2 regions of the Isoptericola sp. NPDC056605 genome follow, and region 1 is predicted to be linked to the other one. Evidence: predicted binding sites of a transcription regulator. Region 1 holds the regulator's gene; the other holds the start of a gene.
What was found. Region 1 encodes HspR, which represses chaperone genes until heat shock. Its sites were predicted from a motif close to AAGTTGAGTCNNNNNGACTCAACTT; they were not measured.

Region 1 (4,405 bases):
CGCCCCGCGCGAGGTCGGCGGCGAGGCGCCGCACCACGGTGAGCAGGTAGGCCCGGAACGTCGCGTCCGGGCCGCCGCCGTGCTGGAGCACGTCGAGCACGCGGTGGAACGCCTCGGAGACCAGGTCGTCCGCGTCGGCCGCCGACCGGACGTACTGCCGGGCCACGGCCCGCGCCGCCGGGAGGTGCCGGGTGTAGAGGGCCCCGAACGCCTCGAGGTCCCCACCGCGCACGTCGAGGATCAGCTCGGCGTCACTGCGCGCCGAGTCGTCCGACCCCACGTAGACGTCCGTCATGGCCGACCTCGCTCTGCACCCGATGCTGCGCGAAGGCCACACGCAGACCCCCGTACTTTACGCGCCGGGAGCACCTGCTCGCGGGGTGAACTTTGGGCCGAGATCCGCGGGATTCCGTGCCTCAGGCAGCGGAGAGGGCTATCCCGGGGCACCTACCGATGAAAGTCGGCCACAACTGCGTCATGATGGCTGCCCATGGCGGTCCCTTCATCATGAACCGGTCCACGAGCGGGCCCCCCGACGCGCCCGAGCACGTCTCGGACGTGATCGACCGCTGGCGCGCGACGAGCCTCGCCGAGGTATGGCTGCGTCCGGACGACTGGTACCACCCCGCCGTGGACGCCCTCGTCGAGGCGTTCGACGACGGCCGGTCCCCCCACGCCGCCGCCCACCGGCTCGGCGCCGCGCGCGGACGGGCCGGCGTCGGCCTGGGCGAGACGCTGGACGACCTCGAGTGCCTGTACCGCTCCGCCCACCACCCGGCCGACCCCGACGCGGTCCGCGCCGTCGCCGTCGGGTGGGTGCGCGGCCGCGACGCCGAGCCGGCGCTCGGCGCCCTGCGCGACCCCAGCTCCGGGCTCCCCACCCGCGAGTACCTGGCCGAGCGGCTGCGGGAGACCTACGGCGCCGCCGTCGGCGCCGACCAGGACGTGCCGGACACGCACTGCCTCGTCGTCGTCGACGTCGCCGTCGACGGGCTCGCCCCGTGGGACCGCGCCGCACGCTCCGCGACCGTCGGCCGCGCCCTCGAGCAGGTCTACGGCGAGGGCCACCCGATGGCCGCCCTCACCGACGGCGTGTTCGTCGTGCTCGCGCGGCGCGACACGGGGGTGCCCGACCTGGCCAAGGCCACCCGCGGGGTGGTGGAGCGCAACGCCGCGCTCATGGGCCTCGGAGACGCGCTGAGGCGCCCCACCCGGGTGTGGGTGGAGCGCCTCCCGACGTCGCACGCCGCCGCCGTCGAGCTGCTGACGCAGCTGGCCCGCTAGCCGTACCGGCCCGGCACGGCCCCGGTCAGGTGCCGCGTCAGTGCTGGGCGTACGTGAGGCAGTCGGCGTGGCTCTCGTCGTCCGGGCCGGGGCCGACGCGGATGGCCGACGCCGCGCACTCGAGGTCGGTGTTGTGGACGCAGTCGCCGCGCTGGCACGCGCCCACGTGGGCGACGACCTTCTCGAGGCCGCCCTTCGCGCTCAGCGGGATGAAGGTGGCGCACGCCGCGTCGCCGCTGTGCCCCGCGATCGTCACCGCCCCGGCGTGGCAGCCGTGGTCGTGGTTGTAGCCGCAGCCCTCGACGGTGCACTCGGTGACCTCGGGCATCTCCATCAGCGTGCTCATGGTGCGCTCCTCGCCGCTCGACGCCGGCTCTCGCCGCCTTCGACCACGATATTCCTCTCGCACGGAAATGCACAGCGAATGCGGGATCGAATTCACGGCGTATCGAATAAGGAATACCTTACCTATTGCACCATGAATTAGCGAAGAATTGCGTTGCGAAAAGACGTCAGCCGCGGCGGTGCGGGCGCCACAGCACCAGCGCGCCCTCCTCGGCCTCGATGTCGGCCCGGAGGTCGGACCGCTCCGCGCGGCGCACGCGCTGGCCGCGGCGCACGACGACGACGTCGCCCGTCGAGCCCGCCGTGAACACCCGGCCGCCGGGCTGCATCGCGAGCGCCGCGAGCCGGCCCTCGAGCTGGGCGACGTGCTCCTGCAGGTCGAGGATCCGTCGGATCCCGGCGAGGTTGATGCCCTCCACCTGCGCGAGCCGCTGCACCTCGAGCAGGCGTGCCACGTCGCGCTGGGAGTAGCGGCGGCCGCGCCCGGGGGTCCGGCGCGGCGTGACCAGCCCGAGGCGGTCGTACTGCCGGAGCGTCTGCGGGTGCATGCCGGCGAGCCGGGCCGCCTGCGACACGGTCAGCACCGGCGCGTCCTCGGTGACCATCGCTACCTCCCTCGCTCGGTGCCTCCGGCCGGTCAGCCCGCGCCTCGCCGCGGCGTCACTCCGCCGCGCGCTGCGCGAGCCCCGCCCGCACGTCCTCGTGGTCGCTCTCGGCGGCGAACGCCTCGAGCGCCTCCTTCGCCTTCTTGCTGAGCTTCTGCGGCACGGCCACCTGGACCGTGACCAGCAGGTCGCCCTGCGTCTTCGTGGTCCTCACGCCGCGGCCCTTGACCCGCAGCACCCGCCCGGTGGGCGTGCCCGCCGGCACCTTGAGCCGCACGGTGTGCCCGTCGAGCGTCGGCACCTCGACCGTCGTGCCCAGCGCGGCCTCCGCGAAGGTCACGGGGACCGTCATGCGCAGGTTCGCGCCGTCGAGCGTGAAGACGGGGTGCGGCGCGACGTGCACGGTGACCACGAGGTCGCCGGCGTCGCCGCCGCCCGAGCCGGGACGCCCCTTGCCGCGGATGCGCAGCTTGCGGCCGTCGTTCACGCCGGCGGGGATCTTGGTCTTGACCTTGCGGCCGTCCACCGTGAACTCGACGGTGGCGCCCTCCACCGCCGTGCGGAACGGCAGCGTGGTCTCGGCCGCGACGTCCGGGCCCTTCTGCGGAGTCGTGAAGCCGGCGCGCTGCCGGCCGCCGCTGCGGAAGCCGCCCTGGCCGCCGAGCATGGAGCTGAGGATGTCCTCGAAGCCTCCGCCGCCCGCGCCGCCCTGGGGGTACTGCTGGTAGCGCACGTTCGGGCCGGCGCCGCCGCCGAACATCGAGCCGAAGACGTCCTCGAACCCGTTGCCGCCACCGCCGCCCGGGCCTGCCGCGAAGCGGGCACCGCCTCCGGCCATGGCGCGCACGGCGTCGTACTGCTGGCGCTGCTCGGAGTCGGACAGCACGGCGTACGCCTCGCCGATCTCCTTGAACTTCGCCTCCGCCGACGCGTCTCCCGGGTTCTGGTCCGGGTGGTACTGGCGCGCGAGCTTGCGGTACGCCTTCTTGATGGCCGCGTCGTCCGCGTCCTTGGGGACGCCGAGAGCGGAGTAGAAGTCCTTCTCGATCCAGTCCTGACCTGTCACGACGCCCTCCTTCCTGTCATTGTCCGCGAGATCGACCCGCCCGTCGTGAGAGCGGCCCTCGAAGGGTCTGTCTCACGACGGGCAGGTCGATCTCGCGGGTGGTGTCACTCGGGGCCGACGACGCCCACGCGGGCGGCTCGGACGACCCGCTCGCCGATGCGGTAACCGGGCTCGACCACCATCGCGACGGTCGTGCCCGTCGCCTCGGGGTCCACGTTGTGCATGAGCGCCTCGTGGACGTTCGGGTCGAACTCCTCCCCGACCGCGCCGAAGCGCTCGATGCCGAACCGCGCCAGCGACGCGTCGAGCTTCTCCGCGATGGCCGCCATGGGCCCGCTCAGCTCGGCGTGCTGCTTGGCGCGCTCGATGTCGTCGAGCACCGGCAGCAGCGCGGCGAGCACGTCCTGCGTGCCCTGGGTCCGCGCCGCCTCCTGGTCGCGCAGCGACCGGTTGCGGTAGTTCGTGAACGACGCCCGCTCGCGCTGCAGCGCGTCCAGGTGCTGGGCCGCCTCGGCCTTGGCCGCGAGGACCTCGGCGCTCTCGGCGGCCTCGCCCTCGGGCTCGAAGTCGAGGGCGGCGAGCGGGTCGTCGCCCTCCCCCGCGGCGGCGGGCTCGGAGGCACGCGCCTCGCCCGACTGCGGGTCGACCTTGCGCTTGTCGGTGAACTGGAAGGGGGTCTCCCCCGAGCCCTCGGAGTTCTCCGGGGGCTCGGGGACCGACCGCTGGTTCTCGTCCGTCACTTCTTGTCGTCCTCGTCGTCGACGATCTCGGCGTCGACCACGTCCTCGTCGGGAGCGGAGGTCGCGCCCGCGGCGGCGGCCGCGTCGTCCTCGGCCGCCTGGGTGTCACCCGCGGCCTGCTCCTGCTCGGCCGTGGCGTAGAGCGCCTGGCCGATCTTCTGCGAGGACGCGCCGAGCTTCTCGTACGCGGACTTCACGGCGTCGGCGTCCTCGCCCTCCAGGGCGGTCTTGACGCCGGCGATGTCGGCCTCGACCTCGGTCACGACCTCGGCGGGGAGCTTGTCGCGGTTGTCCGCGATCTGCTTCTCCATCGAGTACGCGAAGGCCTCGGCCTGGTTGCGGGTCTCCGCCTCCTCGCGACGCTT
Region 2 (4,405 bases), on a different contig from region 1:
AACTCCCGTGCGTCGGGGCGGGCTGTCGTCGTCATGTCCCCATCCTCACGCGCCCCACCGACCAGGTGCTAGCGGGAATCGGACACGACCGTGGGCGCTAGGGGAGAGCCTCGATCCAGTCGAGGACGGCGGCGAGGTAGGCGTCGCGGGCGGGCCGCGGTGACAGCGCCAGGTCGTGGGTGCCGCCCGCGACCGTGCGCACGGTGACGTCGCCCCCGAGCCGCCGCGCCCGTTCGCGCATGTGCGCGACGTCGAGCACGGTGTCCGTGGTGAGGTGCTGGTCCGTGGTGGACCGGTCGGAGGTCAGCACCAGCACCGGGATCCGGAGCCCCAGGCCGCGCGCGAGGCGGCGCTGCGCGCGCAGCACCGACCGCAGCCAGGCGGCGCGGACGGCGAACGGCTCGTGCGGCTTCCACGCCGCGTCGAAGTCCCACTCGCCGCCGTGGGCACGGTGCAGGGCCCGCGCGTAGTCGTCGTCGAGGTGGTTCACGACGGCGCGCGGCGCGACGACGCCGAGGGCCTCGACGAGCGCGGTGGCGGCCACCCGCACCGGGCGGGGCTTGTTGAGCTGGACCCAGGGGCTGTTGAGCACCAGGGCGTCCGCCCGGCCCGGGCGGGCCGCGGCCCACAGCGGGGCCACGAGCCCGCCCGTGGAGTGGCCGAGCACCACGAGCCGCTCGTGCCCCGCGGCCCGGACGACGGCAGCCGCGGCGTCGAGGTCCTGCGCGTACACGGCGATGTCGCGCACCTGGTTCGGGTCTCCGCCGGCGGCCACCTGGGCGTCCCAGGCGCGCCCGTGCCCGCGCAGGTCGACGGCGTAGAACGCGAGCCCGCGCCCGGCGACGGCCGCCGCGAGGTGCGGGTGGAAGAAGTAGTCCGCGAACCCGTGCACGTACAGCACCGCCGTGCGCGCGACGGCGCCGCGAGGTCCCGGCGTGCCGTCGTCAGCCGGCGTGGACGGCACGTGCCGCACCAGCACGGCCTCCGCGCCACCGGGCAGCGGCAGCGTGCGCGCCCGGAACTCCGGGCCGAGGACGTCCTCGCGCCACGCCCCGGGTCCGGGGAGCGGCGCGGCCGGCGCCTCAGGCACCCTGCGCGGGACCGGACGGACGGTCCTCGTCGCCGGGGCGGTCGTCGGGCGTGCCCGTGACGTCGGGCTCGGCGTCGGGCTCGGTGGCGCCGCCGGCGGGCTCCTGCCGGACCGTGTCCTCCTCGCCCGGGCGGCCGGGCTCCAGCGGCTCGGCGACGGGGCCGGTCGTGGGGCCGGCGGGCGCGGCGGTCTCGGGCGCGGCCTCCGGCTCGAGCGGCTCGGCGACCGGGCCGGTGGTCGGCTCGGCGGGCGGGGCCGCGGGGGTGCCGAAGACCTGCTCCTCCGGCGTCGGGCCGGCGGCCGGCACGGCCCCGGGGGCGGCCTGCGCGGCGAACGCGGCGTCGCCCGTCGCGGTGCCCGTGACCGTCGACGTAGCGGGACGGCGGTTGTTCCGCACGACGAACCACACGACGAGGCCGATGACGACCAGCCCGACGACGAGGCCGACGATCCACCACGGGAAGCTGCTGCCGGCGGTGGCCGAGCCGACCGCGTGGATCTCGGTGTTCTCGCCGACCTTCGGCGTCCAGGTGACGGTGTTGCCGTCGACGGTGCCGGTGGCGTCGCTGACCGGCCCGGGGAACGTGACGGCGAGGCGGACGTCGAAGGCGTCCTGCACGTTCTGCGGCAGCGACTCCAGCTGGTCGGCGCCCTCGGAGAGGTCCATCGTGCCGTCCACGACGTAGTCGTCGCCGTCGCGGGTGATGGTGAGGTCCTCGCCGCCCTCGCCGGAGATCTGGCTGATCGGGGCGTCGGTGAAGGTGTACCTGGTCCCGGTGTACTCGTCGTCGGAGTACGGCTCCTGGGACGTGCCCTCGGGCAGGTTCTGGGAGAGCTCGCCGCCGGCCTGCTTCCACAGCTCGCCGGGCTCCATCCCCATGGTCTCGGCGAGGCTGTTCGAGACGGCCATGACGATCGAGCCGGAGACGGTGTCGTCCTCCGACAGCGTCATGTCCATGTCGACCTTCATGCACCCGGCGAGGGCGAGAAGGCCGACGGCGGCCAGGGCCGCCGCGATCGCGGTGCGGAGGCGGCGCACGGGGCCGCGGGCTGGAGTGGTCACCGGCCCAGCATCCCGCAGCGGCCGCCGGGGAGCCACCTGGCACCCCGGGCGCCTTGCGCTCAAAGTTGAGCGGAATAGACTCAACTTTGGCGACGTTCCCCCGACAGGAGTCTGACCCGTATCACCGCACGTCATCCCGGAGGTCCCATGGACATCAAGCTCACGACCATGTCGCAGCAGGCGCTCGGCGACGCCGTCCAGTCGGCGTCGGCCGCGGGCAACCCCCAGCTCGAGCCGGTGCACCTGCTCCAGGCGCTGCTCCAGCAGAGCGGCGGCGTCGCCGTCGGCCTGCTCGACGCCGTCGGCGCGAACGCCCAGCAGATCGGCCAGCGCGCCCGCGCGGCCCTCGTCGCCCTGCCGCAGGCGAGCGGCTCCGCCGTCGCGCAGCCCGCGCCGTCGCGCGCGATGAGCGCCGTGCTGGAGAACGCGGGCAAGGAGGCCGAGGCGCTCGGCGACGAGTACGTCTCGACCGAGCACCTGCTCATCGCGCTCGCCGCCGGGCAGTCCGCCGCTGCCCAGGCGCTGACCGAGGCGGGCGCGACCGCCGACGCCCTGCGCGCGGCGCTGCCCGCCGTCCGCGGCTCGTCCCGCGTCACCAGCCCCAACCCCGAGGGCACGTACAAGGCGCTGGAGCAGTACGGCAGCGACCTCACGCAGCGCGCCCGCGACGGCAAGCTCGACCCGGTCATCGGCCGCGACTCCGAGATCCGGCGCGTCGTGCAGGTGCTCAGCCGCCGCACCAAGAACAACCCCGTCCTCATCGGCGAGCCCGGCGTCGGCAAGACGGCCGTCGTCGAGGGCCTGGCGCAGCGCATCGTCGCGGGCGACGTCCCGACGTCCCTGCAGGGCAAGCGCCTCGTCGCGCTCGACCTGGCGGGCATGGTCGCGGGCGCCAAGTACCGGGGCGAGTTCGAGGAGCGCCTCAAGGCCGTGCTCGAGGAGATCACCGCGTCGGACGGCGAGGTCGTCACCTTCATCGACGAGCTGCACACCGTCGTCGGCGCGGGCGCCGGCGGCGAGGGCGCCATGGATGCGGGCAACATGCTCAAGCCCATGCTCGCCCGCGGCGAGCTGCGCCTGGTCGGGGCCACGACCCTCGACGAGTACCGCGAGCACATCGAGAAGGACCCGGCCCTCGAGCGCCGGTTCCAGCAGGTGTTCGTCGGCGAGCCGTCCGTGGAGGACACCGTCGCGATCCTGCGCGGGCTCAAGGAGCGGTACGAGGCGCACCACAAGGTGACGATCGCGGACTCCGCGCTCGTCGCCGCGGCCGCGCTGTCCGACCGGTACATCACCGGTCGTCAGCTCCCGGACAAGGCGATCGACCTCGTCGACGAGGCGGCGTCGCGCCTGCGCATGGAGATGGACTCCTCGCCCGTCGAGATCGACGAGCTGCAGCGCGCCGTCACGCGCCTCGAGATGGAGGAGGTCGTGCTCAAGGAGTCCGACGACGCCGCCTCCACCGAGCGCCTGGAGCGCCTGCGCGCCGACCTCGCGGACACCCGCGAGCAGCTCGCCGCGCTCACCGCGCGGTGGGAGTCGGAGAAGGCCGGCCACAACCGCGTCGGCGACCTGCGCGCCCGCATCGACGAGCTGCGCACCGAGTCCGACCGGCTGCAGCGCGAGGGCGACCTCGAGTCCGCCGCCCGCCTCCTGTACGGGGAGATCCCGCAGGTCGAGCGCGAGCTCGCGGAGGCCGAGCGGGCCGAGGCGTCCCAGGAGGCGGACGAGGCCCAGGCTCACGAGGCGCCGATGATCGCCGACAAGGTGGGCTCCGACGAGATCGCCGAGGTCGTCTCCGCCTGGACGGGCATCCCCGCTGGGCGCCTGCTGCAGGGCGAGTCCGAGAAGCTCCTGCACATGGAGGACGTCATCGGCGAGCGGCTCATCGGCCAGACGGCCGCCGTCCGCGCGGTGTCCGACGCCGTGCGGCGCTCGCGGGCCGGCGTGGCCGACCCCGACCGTCCGACCGGGTCGTTCCTCTTCCTCGGCCCGACCGGCGTCGGCAAGACGGAGCTCGCCAAGTCGCTCGCGGACTTCCTGTTCGACGACGAGCGCGCCATGGTGCGCATCGACATGTCCGAGTACTCGGAGAAGCACTCCGTGTCGCGGCTGGTCGGCGCCCCTCCGGGGTACGTCGGCTACGAGGAGGGCGGCCAGCTCACCGAGGCCGTGCGGCGGCGCCCCTACTCCGTCGTCCTGCTGGACGAGGTGGAGAAGGCGCACCCCGAGGTCTTCGACATCCTGCTCCA

Region 2: the regulator HspR is predicted to act here: its motif matches at 2,216-2,240, upstream of clpB (ATP-dependent chaperone ClpB).

The regions. Positions count from the first base shown of each region.
Region 1 is NZ_JBHTVT010000006.1:138,387-142,791, forward strand. Features, by position in the region: gene ACFQ8Y_RS08585 (sigma-70 family RNA polymerase sigma factor) at 1-295, opposite strand, end outside; gene ACFQ8Y_RS08590 (hypothetical protein) at 478-1,284, shown strand; gene ACFQ8Y_RS08595 (DUF1540 domain-containing protein) at 1,322-1,630, opposite strand; gene ACFQ8Y_RS08600 (heat shock protein transcriptional repressor HspR) at 1,797-2,234, opposite strand; gene ACFQ8Y_RS08605 (DnaJ C-terminal domain-containing protein) at 2,290-3,300, opposite strand; gene grpE (nucleotide exchange factor GrpE) at 3,405-4,040, opposite strand; gene dnaK (molecular chaperone DnaK) at 4,037-4,405, opposite strand, start outside.
Region 2 is NZ_JBHTVT010000003.1:12,657-17,061, reverse strand. Features, by position in the region: gene ACFQ8Y_RS04290 (DNA-3-methyladenine glycosylase 2 family protein) at 1-35, opposite strand, end outside; gene ACFQ8Y_RS04285 (alpha/beta hydrolase) at 98-1,090, opposite strand; gene ACFQ8Y_RS04280 (LppM family (lipo)protein) at 1,083-2,153, opposite strand; gene clpB (ATP-dependent chaperone ClpB) at 2,301-4,405, shown strand, end outside.